DNA from 3 places in the Effusibacillus consociatus genome. Region 3 is predicted to be linked to each of the others. Evidence: riboswitches for the same ligand, from Rfam matches in the RefSeq annotation. Region 3 holds a riboswitch; each other region holds the start of a gene.
The links. Region 3 has a riboswitch for cobalamin ahead of ACFO8Q_RS02570 (cobyric acid synthase). Riboswitches for the same ligand answer to the same signal wherever they lie in the genome.
Positions count from the first base shown of each region.

Region 1: it holds a riboswitch for cobalamin, as region 3 does, so the genes downstream of both, cobK (precorrin-6A reductase) here and ACFO8Q_RS02570 (cobyric acid synthase) in region 3, are expected to answer to the same signal.
Region 2: it holds a riboswitch for cobalamin, as region 3 does, so the genes downstream of both, cobT (nicotinate-nucleotide--dimethylbenzimidazole phosphoribosyltransferase) here and ACFO8Q_RS02570 (cobyric acid synthase) in region 3, are expected to answer to the same signal.

Region 1 covers NZ_JBHSHC010000157.1:71,476-78,773, forward strand. The annotation lists gene ACFO8Q_RS23375 (long-chain-fatty-acid--CoA ligase) at 1-1,300, opposite strand, end outside; cobalamin riboswitch at 1,560-1,723, shown strand; gene cobK (precorrin-6A reductase) at 1,933-2,724, shown strand; gene ACFO8Q_RS23385 (cob(I)yrinic acid a,c-diamide adenosyltransferase) at 2,699-3,298, shown strand; gene bluB (5,6-dimethylbenzimidazole synthase) at 3,295-3,957, shown strand; gene ACFO8Q_RS23395 (MgtC/SapB family protein) at 4,012-4,536, opposite strand; gene ACFO8Q_RS23400 (MaoC/PaaZ C-terminal domain-containing protein) at 4,773-5,201, opposite strand; gene ACFO8Q_RS23405 (acyl-CoA carboxylase subunit beta) at 5,231-6,760, opposite strand; gene ACFO8Q_RS23410 (enoyl-CoA hydratase) at 6,804-7,298, opposite strand, start outside.
Region 2 covers NZ_JBHSHC010000022.1:44,340-51,637, forward strand. The annotation lists gene ACFO8Q_RS03690 (SRPBCC domain-containing protein) at 1-107, shown strand, start outside; gene cbpB (cyclic-di-AMP-binding protein CbpB) at 227-673, opposite strand; gene ACFO8Q_RS03700 (DUF1189 family protein) at 679-1,443, opposite strand; gene ACFO8Q_RS03705 (LCP family protein) at 1,620-2,927, shown strand; gene ACFO8Q_RS03710 (histidine phosphatase family protein) at 3,291-3,974, opposite strand; cobalamin riboswitch at 4,019-4,204, shown strand; gene cobT (nicotinate-nucleotide--dimethylbenzimidazole phosphoribosyltransferase) at 4,445-5,506, shown strand; gene ACFO8Q_RS03720 (adenosylcobinamide amidohydrolase) at 5,493-6,233, shown strand; gene cobU (bifunctional adenosylcobinamide kinase/adenosylcobinamide-phosphate guanylyltransferase) at 6,230-6,808, shown strand; gene cbiB (adenosylcobinamide-phosphate synthase CbiB) at 6,805-7,298, shown strand, end outside.
Region 3 covers NZ_JBHSHC010000014.1:153,259-160,556, reverse strand. The annotation lists gene ACFO8Q_RS02585 (glycoside hydrolase family 18 protein) at 1-1,201, opposite strand, end outside; gene ACFO8Q_RS02580 (MMPL family transporter) at 1,277-3,406, opposite strand; gene ACFO8Q_RS02575 (cob(I)yrinic acid a,c-diamide adenosyltransferase) at 3,496-4,065, opposite strand; gene ACFO8Q_RS02570 (cobyric acid synthase) at 4,090-5,619, opposite strand; adenosylcobalamin-variant (AdoCbl-variant) riboswitch at 5,712-5,787, opposite strand; gene ACFO8Q_RS02565 (flagellin N-terminal helical domain-containing protein) at 5,921-7,282, shown strand.

The DNA.
Region 1 (7,298 bases), on a different contig from region 3:
GCGGGTACACGTTAAAGCCTCCCGCAATGATCATATCTTTCTTGCGGTCAAGAATGTAATAATAGCCGTCTTCGTCTCTTCGGGCAATATCTCCTGTGTGAAGCCAGCCATCCTGAATCGTCTCCGCCGTTTCTTCCGGCATGTTCCAGTATCCCTTCATGACTTGCGGACCGCGAATGAGAAGCTCACCCGCCTCATATGGCGGAAGTTCCTTCGTTCGATCACTCACATCGACAATTTTGGCTTCTGTGTAAACAAGTGTGCTGCCGATCGATCCGGGCTTCCGTTTTTCAAGCGGATTGAAGTGGGTAACAGGCGACGCTTCTGACAAGCCGTACCCTTCGATCATTGTTCCGCCCGTCTTCGCTTCGAATTCTTTAATGACTTCAACCGGTATGGGGGCAGAACCGCTCACGCAAATGCGAATTGACGAAATCCCGTACTCTTCCGCTTTCGGATGAGAGTTAATCGCTACATACATAGTGGGGACACCCGGAAAAATCGTCGGTCTTGTTTCCCTGATTGTATTCAAGGTTTCTTCCAGATCAAAACGCGGCAGGATGACCAACTGAGAGCCACCCACGATGCCGGCGTTCATTGCCACTGTCATTCCATACACATGGAAGAGCGGAAGAACTACCAGAAAACGATCCTGTTCCTTCTGTTCTCCCCCCATCACGACATATGTTTGATAAGCATTGACAGCAATATTCCGATGGGTCAGCATAGCGCCCTTGGACCGACCGGTCGTTCCGCCGGTATACTGCAAAACCGCTACATCCTCCGGTGAAATTTCCACTTGGGAGGTTGGTATGGGTGCTCCAGCAACGAAAGCTTCAAACCCTACCGCATCCCCCTCATAAACCGTACCGGTTGGCGGCAAATCGACAACGATTTTCTTCACCAGATTCGCAGAACTTGGTGCTCCTGCGACCTTTGGCAACAGCGGGGCAAACACCACCATTGCTTTGGTCCCCGAGTCACTCAGAAAATAGTCGATCTCTCGCTCTACCGACATCGGGTTGAGCTGGACCACAATTCCGCCCGCCAGCAAAATCCCGTAATAGGCTACGACGTACTGAGGACAGTTTGGGAGCATAATGGCCACCCGGTCTCCCTTTTCGATTCCAAGTCCGGATAACCCGGCAGCAAAACGATTCGCATATACCCAAAGTGTTTGATAATCCAATTCCAGTCCCTTAAAGTGAATGGCGGTTCGTACAGGAAACCGCTTACAAGCTTGTTCCAAAAATCCTGGCAAAGTAAGATTGAGCAGATTTTGTTCTTCAGTCGTGGTCATTTGCCTCTCCCCCAAAAAATATTGGCCTGCCTCATGATATGATAACAAGACCAAATGAATGAATATTCATTCATTTGAAGAGTGAAAATAAATACTCAGGTTATCTATCGAATTTAATTTTATAATATTTTGTAAAACATCTCAATATCGAAAGCCGAAACAACTAACCGCTTTCCTTCCCCGTGAAATTTTTGGGATCGGCAGGATTTTAAGCAACCGTTCCGAATACATGGATATGGAGTTCGGACTAATGAACAATTGGATATTTTCGGGAACAGGAAAAAGGGAAGTTTGGTGCAAATCCAACGCGGTCCCGCCACTGTAACGAGGAGTCCTGTATGGAAGCCACTGAGCATATGCTTGGGAAGGGAGTACAGGATGAAGATTCGAAGCCAGGAGACCTGCCTGTTCCAGCGGCACCGTAATGTCGCGTCGCACGACGCGCTGTACCTACGGGAGATAGGGAGGTGTCACACGGGACTGTTTCTTTGTCTGCATGGTCTTGGTGTGTCCTTCCCCTCCCTGGCGAGGGGTTTATTATTGTTTAATAATTATGGGGCCCCCAAAAAGTACTCGGAATTCCCGTTGAAACGTTTTCTTCACTTTTTGGGGTGTCATTGGGGGTATGATCAATGATTTTCTTCTTGGCGGGCACGAGCGACGCCCGCGAATTGGCGATTGAACTGCGATCCGCGGGATATTCGCTGCTCACTTCGGTAGTCACGGAATCAGCTGCGGAATCTTTAAGGGAAGCGGGACTTGCGGTTTCTGTGGGACGCAAAACGACGGAGGAAATGGTTGAAATGCTGCAGCGGGAAAAGATAATCGCCGTTGTCGATGCCAGTCATCCGTTTGCCGAAATCGCTTCGCAAAATGCAATGCAGGCAGCCAATTTCACGGGAATTCCTTATTTCCGTTATGAACGTCCCGGTACGATTTTGTCGGATCATCCTCTGATTACGTATGTCCGGGATTATCGGGAGGCTGCCGAAGCCGCTTTGGAACGGAAAGGAACCATTTTTTTGACAACAGGTTCCAAGACACTCCACATATTTGCCGAAATTCTCAACGGCATAGATGGAATCCGCATGATTGCCCGCATGCTCCCCACGGAGGACAACATGCGCAAGTGTTCTGAACTTGGGATCCCGCAAAAGAATATAGTGGCAATGCAGGGCCCTTTTTCCGAAGACCTGAATGTCGCTTTCTATCGTCATTATAATGTAACCACCGTGATCACCAAAGAATCGGGTGCAGAGGGATCTGTCAAAGAAAAGGTGAAAGCTGCCTTGGACAACGGCATCCGGGTGATCGTGATTTGCCGGCCGGGAATCGACTACGGGCGGGTGTATGAATCTGTCAAAGATGTGATTGAATCATTAAAGGAGGCAATTCCGGATGAGCATTTACACACGCAGCGGTGATCAAGGAACGACAGCTCTTGTCGGGGATCGACGCAGCAAAGATGATTTACGGGTTGACGCTTACGGCACCGTAGATGAAGCGAATTCTTTCGTTGGCGATGCATTGGCATTACTTGAAGAGTGGCCGGTCGATCTGCGGGATATGGCGGATGTTTTGGATGACGTCCAGCAGGAACTGTTTGATGTTGGGAGCGATTTGGCAACGGTCGGAGAGGTTCGTCCGTACAAAGTGACAGCCGAAATGGTGGATCGTCTTGAACCATTGATCGATCAGTATATGCAGCAAGCCGTGCCGGTAAAAAAATTTATTGTGCCCGGAGGTTCACGTCCTGCCGCCAAGCTTCACGTCTGCCGTACGGTAACCCGTAGAGCGGAACGGCGGGTGGTCGCTCTGTCCAAAACGGAATCGATCAATCCGGAATGCTTGCGTTATTTGAACCGGCTGTCTGACCTGTTTTTCGCGATGGCCCGTGCCGCCAACGCACGCTGCGGACGTTTCGACCGGGAATACATTCGTTCCCGCAATGTTTTCCGGCATGCAATGGGCAAAGGCAAGGAGGCAGATTCCCAATGAACCGCCACGCTTTTACCGATCAAGAACGCGCTGCCGTCTACAAAGCCATCTATGAAAGGCGTGATATCCGTTCTTTCCTGCCTGATCCGCTTGATGAAGATGCGGTTGCCCGGATCCTGGATGCCGGACACCATGCCCCTTCCGTCGGGTTCATGCAGCCGTGGAACTTTATTTTGATTCGTTCGCAGGAAGTGAAGCAACGCTTACGAGACGCGGTAGATCGGGAAAGAGTCGCCGCCTCCCTGCATTTCGAAGACAACCGTCAAGATCTTTACCTGAAACTAAAGGTGGAAGGAATTCTTCAGGCACCGTTAACGATCTGTGTCACTTGTGATCCTACCCGGGGCGGCCGACATGTATTGGGCCGCAACTCGATTCCCGAAACGGACGTGTTCTCTGTATCCTGTGCCATCCAGAATATGTGGCTGGCTTCTCGGGCAGAAGGAATCGCCATGGGCTGGGTGTCAATTTTCAAAAAACCGGACATCCGCCACATTCTCGATATACCTCCGCACATCGACCCGATCGGTCTGATCTCCCTCGGGTATGTCGATGATTTTCCTCCGCGCCCACTGCTCGAAACATCCGGCTGGCGGGGGCGAATTCCTCTTGCAGATCTGGTTTTCGATGAAAAATGGGGAGCTCGAAGGGGAGGCTGATGCAACGCGCCTCCCCGCTTAACTTGCAGCCATCCAATCCCCTCGAGATTCGATTCAAATGACCTCATCATGTTTCGAAGCGTTGGGATTCGGGCTGCTGCTTCGGGCAAATTTTCGATGCCTTTTTTCAAAATATAAACCCACTCTCGCGAAAACAAATGTCGTGATGACCGAAAAAATCACGATCCCATAGAATCCGGCCCCAATCCCAATCCCCACTCCACCCGCAAAAAAGATCATGGCGGCAGAGGTTAACCCTTTGACCTGCCAGCCGTCTTTTAAAATTACCCCCGCTCCCAAAAAACCCAACCCCGTCACAATCTGTGCCGCGAGGCGCATGGGATCCATCATCGTACCGCTGTTCGGACTGCTGTAGAGTCTCACACTATAAATGGAGACAAGAGTAATCAATGTGCAAGCGACGGATACATACATATAGGTCTTCAGCCCGGCAGGTTTATTTTTATACGACCGATCCCAGCCTATGTAAAGTCCTAAGACAGCACTTATCAGAATCCGTACATACATTTCCCAGTTGGCTTGAATTAGCAGCCGATAGATCATCTCAAGAAAATCCATGCGTTCCCCTCCCTTGCCGAAAAAAAGCGACTCCTTCTGTGCCCGGCTCCTCTTTACAATTGGGTATGCATTAGAAAATCGTATTATTCGAAAAATCCAAATTAAAAAGAGGCTCCCCCCATTGATAGGAACCCCTCTTTCATGCTTTCCTTTATAGGTTTATGCCAAAAAAAGCATCACACCGGATAGAACGGATAACCGTTTGTCTGTTTCCGTGTCGTTTGATAAAAGGGGCATTAATTTGCCCCGACCAGTATTTTCAGAGTTCCGACAATCACCGGCTCTCCTGTTTGCTTTTTTACTTCATGTTTCACAACAAGCAAACCTCCCGACCGCCGTTCATGTTTTTCAAGCAGTTCCATTTCCACATGGACTGTATCCCCGATAAACGTTGGCGCGGTGAATCGAAGTTGATCGATGCCGTAAAAAGCCAGAACTTTGCCGGGAAAGAAATCCATTAACCCTGTTGAAATCGATAAAACCAACATTCCATGCGCGATTCGTTGTCCGAACGGTGTTCCTTTGGCATACTCTGCATCCGTATGCAGCACATAGAAATCTCCACTTACCCCGGCGAAATTCACAATATCTGATTCTGTTAACGTCCTGCCGCGGCTGACCCACTGTTCCCCTACCTCATACTCTTCAAAAGTCCGATTAAACATCCGTTTCCTCCTAACCGCTTACTTCATTATCACACCGGATACACAGGGTGTTTCCGCTCCGAGAACACCATGTACTTCGATGAATATGCCTTAAACCGCTTTATCAACTCATCCCGCAGGGAATTGGCCGGGATGATGCCATCGATCACCATTTCGGATGCCAGACGGTAGATATCGATATCCTTGCGATATTCCTCCCGTTTTGCTTCGATAAAAGCAGCCCGCTCCTCTTCCGGCAGCTCGGCAATTTTGTTTGCGTACACCGCATTCACCGCAGCTTCCGGTCCCATGACGGCGATCTGTGCCGTAGGCAGAGCCAGGCAGCAATCCGGTTCAAACGCAGGCCCCGCCATTGCGTAGAGACCCGCTCCGTACGCCTTCCGTACAATCACCGAAATCTTGGGCACAGAAGCTTCCGACATTGCGGAGATCATCTTGGCACCATGACGGATGATACCTGCACGTTCGACCTTCGTTCCGATCATAAACCCTGGCACGTCAGCCAAGAACAGGACCGGTATATGGAACGCGTCACACAATGTGATAAACCGTGCCGCCTTATCTGCAGAGTCATGGAACAACACGCCGCCCTTTACGCGCGGTTGGTTCGCGATGATGCCGACCGCTTTTCCGTTCATGCGGGCCAATCCCGTGATTAATTCACCCGCGAACAGTTTCTTGATTTCAAAGAACGACCCTTCGTCGATGATCCGGTCAATCAGGTCATACATGTTAAATGGAGCATTCTGGTTGGCCGGGATAATTTCTTCAAGCGTTTTCTCGAATTGCTTGGGTGCCTTGGCTTCTTGGACAGGCGGTTTTTCGGAAAAATTGGCCGGAAAGTACGAGAGATACCTGCGTGCCAATGCAATAGCTTCCTCTTCGTTGGCAGCCAACACATCCCCGCACCCGGACACTGAGCAGTGCATCCGGGCTCCGCCCATCTCCTCAAGGGTGACTTTTTCACCAATGACCATTTCCGCCATGCGGGGAGATCCCAAATACATTGACGCATTGCCGTCAACCATAATCACAATGTCACAAAACGCGGGAATATACGCTCCCCCTGCGGCGGAAGGTCCAAACAGCAAACATACCTGCGGGATTTTGCCCGACAGCTTCACCTGATTGTAGAAAATCCGTCCGGCTCCCCGTCTTCCCGGGAACATTTCGATCTGATCCGTAATACGCGCCCCGGCCGAGTCAACCAGATAAATCAACGGGACCCGCATCCTCTCTGCAGTCTCTTGAATCCGAATGATTTTTTCAACCGTTCGGGAACCCCAAGAACCCGCCTTGACCGTAGAATCGTTGGCCATCACACAAACCACTTGCCCGTTTACCTTGCCGATTGCGGTGACAACACCGTCTGCCGGGAGGTCTTCGGCCATGCAGTTGGCAAACAGTGCATCCTCCAACTCAAAGCCCCGATCAAACAACAACTGCAAGCGATCTCGCACGAACAGCTTTCCCTGTTCCGCATTCTTTTCATGATATTTCGAAGCTCCACCCTTCTTGATCTGTTCGACGCGAGCCTGCAAATCTTTTTCGAATGACACGCTGATCTCTCCTCTCCGCAAATAATTTTTTAATGGGAGTTTTTTACTCCCCGATATAGTTTGGCGCCCGTTTTTCCTTAAACGCCTGCAATCCTTCGAGCCGATCCTTCGTCGGAACGGTCACTTCATAAGCATTCATCTCAATCGCAAGGCCTGTATTGAGATCCACATCAAAGCCTTTATCAATCGCATATTTGGCTTGGGCCACTGCAATGGGGGCATTGCGGACAATCTGTTCCGCAATTTCCAAAGCTTTCTCCATTAAGGATTCGGCGGGTGTAACATACTCAACCAGTCCGATAGCCAAAGCTTCATTTGCATCGATTCGTTTGGCGGTAAAAATCAGCTCTTTCGCCCGTCCCTTGCCAATCAGTCGAGGCAATCGCTGGGTGCCACCCGCCCCCGGAATGATTCCGAGAGACGTTTCAGTCAGACCAAACTTCGCGTGTTCAGATGCCACCCGGATGTCACAGGCCAGTGCCAGTTCTGTTCCTCCGCCCAGCGCCACACCGTTTACGGCCGCAATGACCGGCTGTGG
Region 2 (7,298 bases), on a different contig from region 3:
AAAGCATGAGACCTGATGAAGCTGAAATGAAAGGTCATCATTTGGCAGCGACTGTAGACGAAAAATTTGACATTCAAAAAGGAGATTTTGATTCCGGTAGCTACTAAAATCCTCCCGCCAGAGTCCCCTCTATGTAACGGTGCAGCAGCCGGGATTGATGCGCTTTCCAACAGAATCAAGGAAATGAAAAAAGGTCCGGCTATTGTAAGCCGGACCTTTTTTCGTGTTACTGAACGTTTTTCTCGTTTCGGAACTGACGATACACCAAGGCGAGAATCGATCTTCGGGTCAGAATCCCGACAAACTTGTTGTCTTGATTTTCAATACAGAGAAACGGGTTGTTGATGGACAGCTCCAATGCGCGCAGGAAATTGTCGCTTTCCTTGAGGCGGGGAACCTTGGTGTTCATGATGTCTTCCACTTTGCGACCGTCCAATTTTTCGTATTCGAGGCCTTGTAACCCGAGCATGGAATTAAAAATCATGTTGGTGCTGATCAAACCGTGAATCCGGTCCTGCAGGTCGAGAACCGGAATGACGGAGTACCCGGATTTGGTTAAAACGAGGAGGGCGTGTTCCAAAGAATTCCCTACCTGCACATGGGCAACCTTTTGAGCGGGGATGATGAGCTCTCTGATTTCCTGTTCGAGCAACCGACTGTTTTGCACATTCATTGTCGTCAATCCAAACCACTCCTTTCGCTGAAACTGCCAACACCATGGTAGATATAAGTGAAGACCGCCACCCAGAAGGCGAGTCCCACATAGGGTGACCTTAAATAAAAGTTAAGAAGATCAATCAGGGCAGCCGGAACAAAGGCAAATGCCGAGATTAACCATGCCTGCCTGTAGTTGAGACGGATTTTCCGGCTCGAAGCGAGGACGGATGCGATGAAAGAAAAGATCGTAATCTGAATAAACGTCCAGGCAATCAGAACAAACGAAAACAAGACCAGGAATACAATGAAAACGGGCTTCAACCAGGGTGTAATCTGTATCACAAGGTCTTTTGTAATTACCGTGCCATTGGCAAGCGGAAAAATGGCCACTTGTTTATACGGAATCGGCTGAACCCCACGTTCGATTATATACAATTCCGTCTTGCCTATGACCACTCCTGATGTGATTTGGTTAATCGAATCCTTGGGATAAGGAGCGGAGACATCGACAATTACATGATATCCATCCCGGCTCGTCAGTGTCAGCGGTGTGGCTGCATCCACACGCAGTTCGTTTCCGTCATATGTGAAGGAAGGCATTTTGGCGGGAAATTCTTTTTCCATAAAGGTTAAAAAAGGGTTCATCACTTTAGCCATGGAAAATGTCTGGATGGCGGTTACCAGCATAAAAAAGAGCAACAGTGTGAGAACCAAACGCCACAAAGGTCGTTGTGTCATTTCTTTGTATAAAGATGGTTTGCGTATACTGTTCCAGATCGTATTCAATTCACATCCTCCTAACAGGTATTATTGTAGCCGTTTCAAGACGATTCGTACAGCAAACCGCCATCTTTTTGAATTCAGGACTTTTGCAATATTTTCCGGGCAGGGACAGTCATGGTACAATGAACCCAAGATCGGAACGGAGTTTTCTGGGGTAAGGCGATAAAGGAGCGGTCAAATTGAACTTTCAACCCGTGAATGAAACCGAAAACCAATCGGAGCAAATCGAAAGCCGGGTCCGGACGCGCAAGCGGCGAGGCAGGGGATTTCGCAGAATTCTGCTTTTGTTGGCCGCATTTGTACTCGGCTTATTTTCATACAATCTGATTGCAGTGATGAAATTTCTTGATAAAGCCAATCAGAACCAATTTTCCAAAATCGGAAATTCAGTTGCCGCAAGCGAATGGGACGGACAAGAACGAGTCAATGTCCTGATGCTCGGCGTCGACAATCGGGATAAAGATAGCTCGCCAAGATCGGATTCCATGATGTTGGTCTCCATTGATCCGAAAACCAACACGGCTGCCTTGATGTCCATTATGCGGGATACGTATGTAACGGTTCCCGGGCACGGGAAGAACAAGATCAATCAAGCTTTCTCGATTGGCGGTCCGAGTCTTGCCGTCAAAACGGTCGAAGACTTTCTGCAAATTCCGGTTCATTATTATGTGGTCACCGACTTCCATGGGTTCGAGGGAATTGTCGATGCAATCGGCGGAGTTGACATCAACGTCGAGATTCCGATGAAGCATGTGGACGATGGTGTCTATGACATCAACTTGAAAAAAGGGCTCCAGCACTTAAGCGGCCGCGAGGCATTGCAATACGTCCGGTATCGTGGAGATATAACTGCGGATTTTGCAAGAACGGACCGGCAGAGGAAGCTGGTGAAAGCGGTTCTTGCGGAAATGAAGACGCCGCTCACGCTTGTGCGCTTCCCCAGTATGTTAAAAGAAGCCGAGTCTTATGTGCAGACCAACATGACGGCCACCGATTTGATGCGTCTGTCAACTGACCTTCTGGCTTTGGATCAATCGTCAATGAACGCTGTCCAGGTTCCGCCAAACGAACTCTTGACGGAAACGTACAACGCGATTGGGGAGTCCATCCTCCAGCCGGATGTGAAAGGTGTGCAGAAGTTCGTGCGGGAGACGCTGGGAGAAGACGGGAAGCCCGCCAATTCGAAATCGGCTTTGGCGGCGGGTGCCGGAGCAGGGGCGGGTTCAAGAGGAAATGGCGGACAAGGGGTGAGTTCCGGAGCGAATTCCGGAGCAGGATCAGGTTCCGGAACAGCTTCCCTACGAACAGGGACAGTAACCAGCGGCGTGAACGTCCGTCAGGGCCCCGGAACCAACAATCCGATTCTTACGTCTGCCGGACAGGGGGACCAGGTTGCAATCCTGGGCGAAACCGGCGGTTGGTATAAAGTTGAACTGCAAAACGGCACGGTTGGATATATTTTTGGTGAGTATGTGCAGGTGAGGTAAACGGGCAACCACTCGAGCTTTCGAGTGGTTTTTTCATTTTGGAAAAGTGGCCCCACTCCATAAACGGTTCAGTACGTATTCGCTCGTACCGGCCGGGATTTGGATAGGGGAAGTTTATACTACAGGATTGGAACATACATAGAGGTGAAATAGAGGTTTTTGACGGTCTTATTTCCCTAATTCCAGCGTCGATTTTCAGAATAAGAGATTTTCGGGGGCCTATTCTGCGATTTTGCAGACGTCACGGCTCCAAAGTATGCATATAAAGACTTGAAAATCCGTTAATGCCCGTCCACATTAAAAAAAGGACCCGTACTGACAGTTCTTAAAGGGGTCCCAGACTCCCATAGGGCGGATTTTTTCTCACACCGCCTTCATGCCCAACCGGTTTTTCGCCTCTTCAATCAACTGGGCGAATTTTTCTTTCGGAACATGGGAGGTTTCATTGTGGGTTTCCAGTTCAAACCTTCCGTCCTTCCACAATACCGTTGTCAGGCTGCAGTTCGCGACATGATATTCGTTCCAGTGTGATAATGGCTTATCAAGCAGGCCCGTGATGAAATACGCTATAGCGCCCGCATGTGTGACGATCACCACAGTCTGTTCCGGATGATTGTCTGCAATCCTTCGGATTGCCTGCTCAATTCGATGATAGAGTTCAGCCCGGGTTTCCCCTCCTTCCCACCCGAACTCATCATCGCCGGGATTTAATGCACGATCGACCATTTCTTTGTGCGTCTCATATAACTCGGTGATGGGGACTCCATCATAGACTCCAAAATTCATTTCTTTCAGCTCATCCCGACATGTGACAGACAGCCCGAGGCGGTTTGCAATGATCTCGGCGGTTTGGGCGGCCCGCTGCAATGGGCTTGCGTAGATACCATCTACTTGATTGTCCTCTCGAACCAGTTGTTCTAACCGATCGGCCACGCATTCCGCTTGTTGAACTCCCACTTCATTAAGAGGTGCATCTGTCCAGCCGGAAAGCCGATATTCCAGGTTGTGATCCGTAATTCCGTGTCGAACCAAAATTATCCTTGTCATTCCAGCCCCCTATAGTGCATGATGGAACTATACATATTTTCAATAATCCTATTATACTCACAGGTGCCGTTTCATAGAAACGGATAATAGCGGAAATCCGGTGCGAATCCGGTGCGGTCCCGCCACTGTAAGAGGGAGTCTCGTTCACTGGTCACCGTGAGAACATCGCGGGAAGACGAACGAAGATCATGAACTCGAGCCAGGAAACCTGCCTGTGAGTGTGAGAAGGCCGCTTTTCGAGGAAAAAGGGGCTGGTACGCGTATGTGCATACCTCCCCCTGGTCTTCGGACTGGGGGGAGTAACTATTATACCCATTAAAGTGATGCAAGCCTTTGTAGCATAATCCGAGTACTTTAATGGGGACCCGAAGAGCGTCAGTCCGGGTGTCCGCCGTATTGATGGGGATCCGAGAACCCAATCCGGGTGGACGCGATATAGGGAATCATATTCGAAGCTGGAGGTACTAACTATGTGGAAGTTACCGATTGGAATTGAAGAACTCAATCAAGAAGCGATCAAACTCGCAAGTGAACGGCATGACCAGCTCACAAAACCGCAGGGAAGTCTCGGACTGTTGGAAGAAATCGGAATCCGGCTGGCGGGGATTCAAGGGGAAACGATCCCAACCGTCACCCCGTGTGCCGTGGTTTTGATGGCGGGGGATCATGGGGTGACAGAAGAGGGAGTATCCGCATTCCCCTCCGAAGTGACGGTTCAGATGGTGTTGAACTTTCTCGCTGGAGGAGCAGCGATTAACGCGTTGGCCCGAAATGCGAACGCCGATGTCCATGTGGTGGATGTGGGTGTGAAATCGGATATTCCAGTGCCCTCGGAAACTTCGAATCGCCTGTGGGTGAAGAAAGTTCGTTACGGCACAGACAATATGGCAAAAGGACCGGCGATGACCAGAGAAGAGGCGGAGAAAGCCCTGCAGGTCGGATGGGAAATGGGAAGCCAACTCCATCAGGCCGGTTACAAAATGGTTGCGCTCGGAGAGATGGGGATCGGCAATACAACAGCCAGCGCGGCTATCACGGCGGTTTTGACAGGAAGACCCGTCCAGGAAGTGGTCGGGGTAGGCACGGGCCTCTCCAGTCAAGGGGTTCAGCACAAGATTGAGACCATTCAGAAGGCGATCCGGGTGAATTCCCCGAATCCAACAGACCCGATCGATGTATTGGCAAAAGTGGGTGGTCTTGAAATTTGCGGTCTGGCAGGTCTGATCCTGTCTTGTGCGGCCCACCGGATTCCGGTGGTTGTTGACGGCTTTATCACAAGCGCGGCAGCACTGGCAGCCGCCAAAATCGAACCGTTGGTCCGTTCTTATTTGTTCGGATCCCACCAATCGGTTGAACCGGGCCATCGTATTGTCTTGGAAGCATTGGAACTGCAGCCGTTGTTTGATTTCTCGATGCGCTTGGGTGAAGGCTCCGGGGCTGCATTGGCATTGCCTGTGGTGCAAGCGGCTGCACGAGTGCTTCGGGAAATGGCTACCTTTGCGGAAGCGGGAGTCGCCGATGCAGCTTCTTGATTCACAACTACTGCTCCCCGACGTGACGCTTGAAAGGTATGACAAACGATTGGTCATTAAAAGCGAGGTTCCCCTTCGAACCCTTAGTTCGGCAGTTTATCGGGGAGGGCGTCAGGACGACATCCGTTCGATTTTGAATCTGACCGTACATAAAGGATATCGATGCAGCGATCCGGCAGAAGATTTAAAACGTGAAATCCGGGAACTGGGGCTGCCGGACCAATCAATCGGGCTGATGACTGCTGTGGATGTGAAAAATGGCGTCGTCGCATTTGAGTCAGTTGGTTCCGAGCCCGACTCTCCCCTGCTTGTAGTTGCGGTGGTTACGGCGGGGAGCGGCAACGCATGGCGGGCAGGGACTTGGCCATCCTACCTGGGACAAGAGCAGACTTCCGCTTTAAATCCGTTCCCTTATCCCCTCGGAACGATTAACATGGTTGTGTTGATTGACGGGACAATGACGGATGCTGCCATGGTGAATGCGATAGCGACAGTGACGGAAGTGAAAACGGCAATTTTCTATGAACGGGGAATCCGGTGTCCCGGAAGCGGACAAATGGCAACGGGTACCACGACAGATGCTGTGGTGATTGCCACAACCGGACGTGGTCAGAGTATGGAATATGGGGGACCGGGCACCGTTGTCGGTACATTGATCGCGCAGGCGGTTACAAAGGCATTGAACGAGGCGCTCGATATTTACGATAGGGGAAAGGTGATAGGTTGAACAAGCGAAAGTTGATTCTTGTCATCGGCGGTTCCCGCAGCGGAAAGAGCCGGTTTGCGGAACAATACTGCACCAAGGTACAGCAAGCGACGGGTCTCCCCGTCACTTATCTCGCCACCTGCCCGAAGATCGATTCCGAACTCGAGCAACGGATCGCGGCCCATATCGAACGTCGGCCTGCTGAATGGGGCTGTATCGAAGAGACTGCTGACGTGGCGAACCGCATTCGTGAATTGGATGAAACCGCCGGGGTTCTGCTGCTTGATTGCTTGTCTCTCCTTCTAAACAACTGGATGTGGGATAAGGAATCACAAGGACAGGCGGCCCCCCTGTCAGAGAAAGAAGTTCTCGAGCTGACTCGTGACCTGATCGAGGCTTGCAGGAACTATCCTCACCCGGTAGTTGTGGTGACAAGCGAGGTCGGGGCAGGGATCGTTCCGGAATCCAAACTGTTGCGGCAGTATCGGGATTATCTCGGTTTGATGAACCAGTTATTTGCCGGGGAATCGGATGCAGTGTATGCGTTGATCGCAGGGATCCCTGTCAATCTGAAGGAGATTCAGGCAGCATTATGATTCAGGTATATCTGGCATTCCTGATTGATCTTCTGATTGGGGATCCGAGGTGGCTGCCGCACCCGGTTATCGTGATCGGCAAGGGGATCTCCCGGCTCGAATCCTTCCTGCGCATAGTATTCCGGGTCCCTACAGATGGGAATTGTGCGGACCAGGAGAAGCGATCGAATCACGGAACGGGTTCGGACCATGGGAACCGTCCGAAACTTGGAACCCGCCCGAAACGCGAAAAATGGGCGGGCATTCTCCTGTTGATCGCTGTGGTGGGCGGCAGCGGGGGAATCGTGGTCGGCCTGCTGTGGCTGGCAAGCTTGGTCAGCCCGTGGCTTGCCGTGTTGCTGAATATCTGGCTGATCTCTACCACCATTGCAGTTCGCGGATTGGCTGAGGCGGGAAACGGAATCCGGAAGGCGCTGGAACAAGGGAACCTGGAAGAGGCTCGAAAACTGGCCGGCTGGATCGTCAGCCGTGATACCACTTCTCTGCCCGA
Region 3 (7,298 bases):
GCCCCATTTCCTCCACTACATGGAATTTCGCCAACACCGAGCGAGCGTCTTCGAACCATACTTGCCGCGCTTCGTCTCGGGGACCACGGTAGGAATACATGGGTGCAGCAGACTCCGCGTGAAAATGGATATGTCCTTTTGTCCGGATTGCCTGTTCAACAGCCGCTTTGGGCGAAATTCCCGTGGCCCGGCTGCCTTTCTCGTAAGGAGTAGGCCAATTATACCCATACAAGGCCATTCCCATCATAATTTTGTCCGGCGGCATCACTGTACTCGCGTAATTCAATACTCTTCTAACCATATTCAAAGGTGCAATTGCCATAGGGGGACCTCCCACCCATCCCCATTCAAACGTCATGAGGATAACCTGATCGGCCAGCTTCCCCAGTTCTCGGTAATCAAAAGCCCCCATCCACGGGTTTTTGGGATCATCGGACATTTTGGGGCCAATCGTAACAGCAACAGGAATTCCCCGGGGGCGCCCGGCCTTCACTAATGCCCGAATGAAAGCATTATAATCAAACCGATCCTCAGGGTATAAATGTTCAAAATCGATATTTACCCCATGATACCCTTTCGCTTCCACGAGATTCAGGATGTTTTCAATTGTCTTCTTTCGAATTTCAGGATGGCCGATCACAGTTCGAGCGAGCTCCGAACTAAAGCGAGTCCCATCGAAATTCGTTACAGTAACCAGAGGTGCAATATTTTCTTCCTTTGCTCTCTGCAGAGCTCTTTGATCGGGAATTTCCGACAGTGTGCCGTCAGCATGAACCCGGGAATTAAACACTGAAACATATGTTAAACAATCAGAAGTGTCAGCTAGAATTTCCTCATCTGCTTCGTTCCCTGTCGGAATCAGAAATCCGTTTACATCAATCACTTTGTCCGATCGAACGGGTGAGGGGATCCAAATTGTCTCCCCTGCTACCAAGTTCTGCTCATCAAACGTGTCATTGACCGCCTGGATAATGCGAGGCGGAGTACCTACAAGCCTGGCAATCGAATTTAAACTGTCACCTTCCTGAATTCTGTAGGGCCGCAGAGTAGTTGGGGGGCCTGCCGGAATCAGCAAACTCATGCCCGGAATGAGTCCTTCCCCCTCCAATTCGTTCGCAGCCCTGATCCTCTCTACCGTCCCCCCATAGAGTTTTGCGATGGAAAAAAGGGATTCACCTGACTTCACCACGTGGACAAACATTGGCCTCCTCCTTCCATAGCACAGTCAGACTACCATACTATATTCAGAGGACAAGTTTACATAAGACAAATTTCATCATTCGATCTGAATTTTTAAACGCTTTGTCCAGCGGGGAGCCCACCAGTTCCAATCCCCCAACAACTTCATCAACGAGGGTACCAGCAAAAGCCGGATCAGGGTTGCATCCACTAATACAGCCACTGCAAGTCCGAGGCCAACCTGTTTCACCGTTACTACATCCGTAAAAATGAAGGAGCCGGTAAGCATAATGAGGATCAATGCGGCAGACGTAATAAGGCGGCTTGTGACAGCCAACCCTTTGGCCGTCGCTTCCGAGTTATCCCCTAACCGCTTGTACTCTTCCTGAATGCGGGAAAGCATGAAAACTTCATAATCCATGCTGGTTCCAAACACGAATGCAAAAACAAACACGGGAAGGATCGTACTGATCGTATCAAATGCGGCCGCCAACACCCCGAAAGCAGCCACAAGGCTAAGCGAATTCAAAAGCAGCGCTTTGAATGGAAGAATTACCGATTGGAAAGCCAAAAACAACAGTATATAAGTGACTGCAAACGTATAAATCAACGCATGGGGCACTTTCTCCAGAATCTTTTCGTTAAAATCCATTTCGGCTGCTGCAGCCCCTCCGACCCAGGTATCAAAATCGGTTGGTCTCGAACTGCGCAACATTTTTACAACCTGCTTGGCCTCAGCACTATCCCCCGGCACATCCAGCGTCAGCACCAGTTGACCAACATCCCCTTTCACGAATCGGTCACGAACCTGCCGAACCTGTTCAGAAGGGGGATGCTGAAGCAATTGAAGAGGAAGGTTTAACGAAAGCACACTGTCAATTTTTTTGACGTGTGACAGCTTTCCGATTGCTTGCACGTAGTTCCGCAGACGGTCAAAAGTTTGTGCTTCAAGCATTTCCCCGTTTTTACTTTTCAGCGTTACCACCACAGGTGTAAACTTCTCTTTGCCAAAATGATCGTATAAAGTCTCCATAGCGGATCGTGACGAATATGTTTTGGGCAAACCTTCAATTCCGGGGATTCCAAATGTTAAGTTCCGAACCGGTAAGATCATTGCCGTTATGACCAACACCCCAAACAGGATATTCAAGGCGGGCCGCTGCATTACATGTCTTGCAAACGAATACCAGCCCGTAGAATTCGGGTTCCGACCCCGTAAGATCCTTCCCCGGTTAACGCTCGTCCCTAAGATTCCCAATACGGCTGGCAGCAAAGTCAAGGAGGCAACCATTGTCATGCTGACAACCAGCATTCCTCCCAGCATAACCGACCGGGTGACCATCATATCCCAAAACATCATGCTCGAGATGCCGATCACCACCGTCACACCGGAAAAAAACACCGCACGCCCCGAGGTTCCGGTGGCAGCAGCGACCGCTTCACGCACTGAACGTGCCTGAAGTTCCTCCCGATATCTTGATACGAACAACAACGCGTAATCGACACCAACCGCGATCCCTAACATCGTCGGGACATTCAGGACGAACACGGATAAAGGCTGAAACTGACCGATGCCGTATAAAATCGCAAGCGTTACCCCTGCGCTCATGACCCCAACCAGCAAAGGCAAACCCGCCGCTATCCACGTCCCAAAAGCGAGAACCAGAACAACCAACGTGATGGGTAAGCCGATCGCTTCCGCCTTCTTCAAATCATTCTGACTTGCCCGATTTACATCATCATAGAAGGCCGCATCCCCTGCGAGCGTGGTTTTGAGCAGGTCGCTGCGGATACGGCGTTCCAGATCCGGAAGTACGGCACGTGCATCGTCTTCATTTAGGTCTAAACCCACAGTCAAATAAGCGAGCTTCCTATCCCTCGAAAATTGGCTCTCCGACGGTTCCGAAACTCGAATGACATGAGGGGCTTTTTGCAGATTGCCGCTCATCTTGTGAATCTCTTCACGAGCCTGCCTGTTCAAGAGTGTCTGGCCTTCCGGCGCTTCAATCAACACAAGCAGTTGGGCCAGCGGAGCCCCTAATCTGTCCCGCAGGATGTTGCGTCCAATTGACGCTTCCATATCTTCGGCAATAAACCCGCTTCCTTTAAGTACACTCGGCAGCCGCCACGCGAATATCCCGCTGATGATCGCTATACCAATCCACAGGAGCAAAACCGTTTTTCTATGATCATAAACCCAGTATCCGAGCTGTTTAAATCGGTTCATAGATCCCTCCTTGTATCCGTCAAAACCCCCTTTTAATATGCTCATGTTCGGTACGAGTTACCACTGATGGTTTTACGTCATCTTGTTCCTTAACGAAAGACTTCTCCGCCTCTTTTATATTCCACATCCCCGACTCCGTCTCTAACATTCGCTGCTCTTGCAATCGCGAAGAAGAAATCGGAAAGCCGGTTCAAATATCGCCGGACTTCCTCATTAATAGGTTCATGTTCTGCAAGAGTCACTACTCTCCGTTCAGCCCGGCGGGACACTGTACGACAGATGTGAAGAGCGGCCGACACCGGACTTCCTCCCGGCAGGATAAAGCGCTTGATTGGCGGACATTCCGCATCGTAGCGGTCAATCCATTGTTCCAGACGGGTCACCATGTCCGCAGTGATTTTATAGCTGAGCTGCATCCCGTCCGGAGCTTTCACCAAAGCGAGATCGCCGCCTGCATCAAACAACTCGTGCTGGATTTCCGTCAAATCCGCAATCATTTCTTTATGTTTCGCCGGATCCATCAAGACAATTGCCTGACCTACCAACGAATTCAATTCATCAACCGTTCCGTATGCCTCTACGCGAACGGAATCCTTTCTTACACGACCGCCGATGACGCCCGTCATACCTTTATCTCCTGTGCGGGTATATATTTTCATCCGCAGATTCCCCCTTGGCATCGACTAATTATAATTCCACTCACATTTATATTCTTGCATGATCGAGAAAAGCAGTTCAACGTTGATGGCTCTTTCCACCGTATCCGCCCACTGATCAAACGCTTCTTGGCGTCGTCGATGGTTTGAGGTTGTCGCACCGATTGGAGCAAGGCCTTTTTTCATCCGGATTGTGTCGAGGAACGTTCGCCTATACAGATCATTGTGCAAAATCCCGTGCAGATAAGTCCCGATTACAGTGCCGTGCCCGTTGACTGCACCATCCTCTTTTTCACCACCCGCTGCCAGCAGTTGGGCAAAAGGCTGCATGTTTCCCCGTTCCGACTGCCCCATGTGAATCTCGTACCCTTCAATGGGTATTCCGGACAGTTCGGAAGCCTCGTCAGGCAGCTCCAACACCCGCCCCTTCACCTGAACGGTTGTTTTCGCCGAAAGATACCTGGTTCTTACATCCAACAATCCGAGACCCTCTACTTCCGGAATGTTGGACTCGACCAGATCCGGATCATACAGTTTGCTGCCGAGCATTTGATAACCGCCGCAGATTCCGAGAATTCGTGCTGTATCCGCCAGAGATTCGATGCGGGCTGCCAGTCCCTTTTTTTGCAACCACAATAAGTCTTCGATCGTGTTCTTGGTACCGGGCAAAATTATTAAATCCGGCTTCCCCAACTGATCAGGTGCAGATACGAAACGGATGGACACGTCCGGTTCATAACGGAGGGGATCGACATCCGTGAAGTTCGAGATATGCGGGAAACGGATAACCGCCACGTCCACCTCATTCACAGCAGCAGCCGAGGACAATTGATCAAGCACGACCGAGTCTTCGCTTTCAATATAAAGGTCCCGTTGGTAGGGCACCACCCCTAAAACAGGAATTCCGGTCCGCTGCTCAATCCAGGTCAGGCCTGATTCAAGAAGTCTGATATCTCCCCGAAACTTGTTAATAACAATCCCCTTCACCCGCGCGCGTTCCTGTGCATCGAGCAGTTCCAGTGTTCCGACAATGGAGGCAAACACACCGCCACGATCGATGTCCGCAACCAGTACTACGGGAGCATTCGCCACTTCCGCCACTTTCATATTGGCAATGTCACGTTCTTTCAAGTTGATCTCTGCCGGACTTCCCGCCCCTTCTATCACGATGACGTCATATTGATTGCGAAGCCGATCAAGAGATTCCTCAATCATACGCAATGCGGTCGGAATGTACTCCGTACGGTATTTGATGGCTGACATATCCCCAATCGGCACGCCTCTCACGACCACCTGCGCGGTCATGTCACCCTTGGGCTTCAAGAGAATCGGATTCATGTCAACTGTAGCCGGAACTCCGGCCGCCTCCGCTTGCACTCCCTGGGCCCGGCCAATCTCTTTTCCGTCTTGTGTGACATAGGAGTTCAGTGCCATGTTCTGTGACTTGAAGGGCGCCACCCGAAACCCTTTTCTTGCAAAAATTCGGCACAACGCAGTGCAGAGCAGGCTTTTCCCGACATCACTCGCAGTCCCTTGCACCATTACAGTCAAAGTCAATTAAAAATCCCCTTTCGCTTCATCTGCCTGCTTCGCGAATAGGGGGATGTCACTCATCTCCACTACCCCAAATCGCGAGGGCAATGACCGTAATGCAAAATAGGGGTCTGGCTATACAGTGGCGCGACCGCCCGGGAATTCCACCCGGTTCCCTAATTTGGTTCACTTATGATTCAGTTTACCTGATGAGGCGAATTCTGCCAACAGAAAACACAATCGACATTATTAGACAAAATATCCGATCGATTTAATTAGGTTTAAATGATAATCTATTTATTGGGGAAATAGGGGGATTTAAACAATGATTTATCTCAATTCAATTCAGCATGCGTATCAAAACTTACGCTTTGCATGGAATGAACACACTCATGCAGTATCCAGGCTTTCATCGGGGAAGAGAATTCAGACTGCCGCCGATGATCCTTCCGGGCTGGCTATTTCCGTGCGTTTTCACACGCAAATCCGAGGAAACCAACAGGCTCAGAGAAATATTTTGGATGCAGTTTCCCTAGCTCAAACGGCCGAAGCCGGACTCCAGAGCATTCAGGAGCAACTGCTGCGAATCAGGGAACTGCTGGTTCTTGTCCAAAACGGTACTCTTTCGGAGAATGATCGGCTCCATGCGCAGCAAGAAATCGATCAACTGATCGAATCGATCGATTCCATCGGTAAAGGAACCACCTTTAACGGGATCTCTTTGCTTTCTTCTTGGATTGAAGGGACTCCCGCGTCCCCTGGAACACCGGGAACTCCCCCCAGAACGGAAATCATTGTCAGACAATCGCCAACTTTCCAGACATCGTTCGATCTGAATCCAAATTCGGATCAATTCGTTGTACCCAATTACAACATACCGGTCAGGGCTGCGGACGGAAACTTCACCATTACCGCTGCTTTCACACCCATGTGGGGGAAAGGACCGGATAACGGTCCCGATTTGCATGTCATTTCCCCTATTGGAGAAAAGTTCGGTCTGAATGACGGAGGATATTTTAGCAACGGAAAAGCGGGCACCGTCAGCAGTGCCAGCGCTTCCTCCGTTACTTTTAATGGGGAGAAGAGCAACCCTGAAACCATGACATTTATCAGTCCCATAACCGGCGATTGGCAAGTGCGGCTGGTCAATCCGGAAAAAAAGAAGGCTTATCGCATCGAACTTACCATTGCTTATCAATATACGGAGACAGTTACGATTCCAGGCACACCCGGCACTCCTCCTGTCCCGGGAACTCCCGGATCAACCGGAAAAGTAACGATTCAAACCGGGTCAACTACAGGCGATGCGCTTCCTTTGGAGCTATCCTATGTTACAGCGGAAGCTCTAGGGATCCGGAACCTGATTGCAACCGATCCGAATGCGATCGGGAAGATTGACCAAGCAATGAATACGGTCAGTTCGGAACGGACCAAATACGGAATTTATCAGAATCGCCTACAGCACCGGTACGATGTTCTCGACACCCTCAATCTGAATCATGCAAGCTCCGTTTCCAGGATTGAGGATGCAGACATGGCAGCTGAAATGATCACTCTGGTTCGCGGCAAATTGCTTCATGATGTCGGAACAAAGGTACTCGTAAAAGAACTGGATACGTATCGGGACCGGATTGCTGCGCTGTTGACTTTCGCAAAAAATCCTATTGATTCAAATCAACTTTCATGATAATGTAATTGATGGA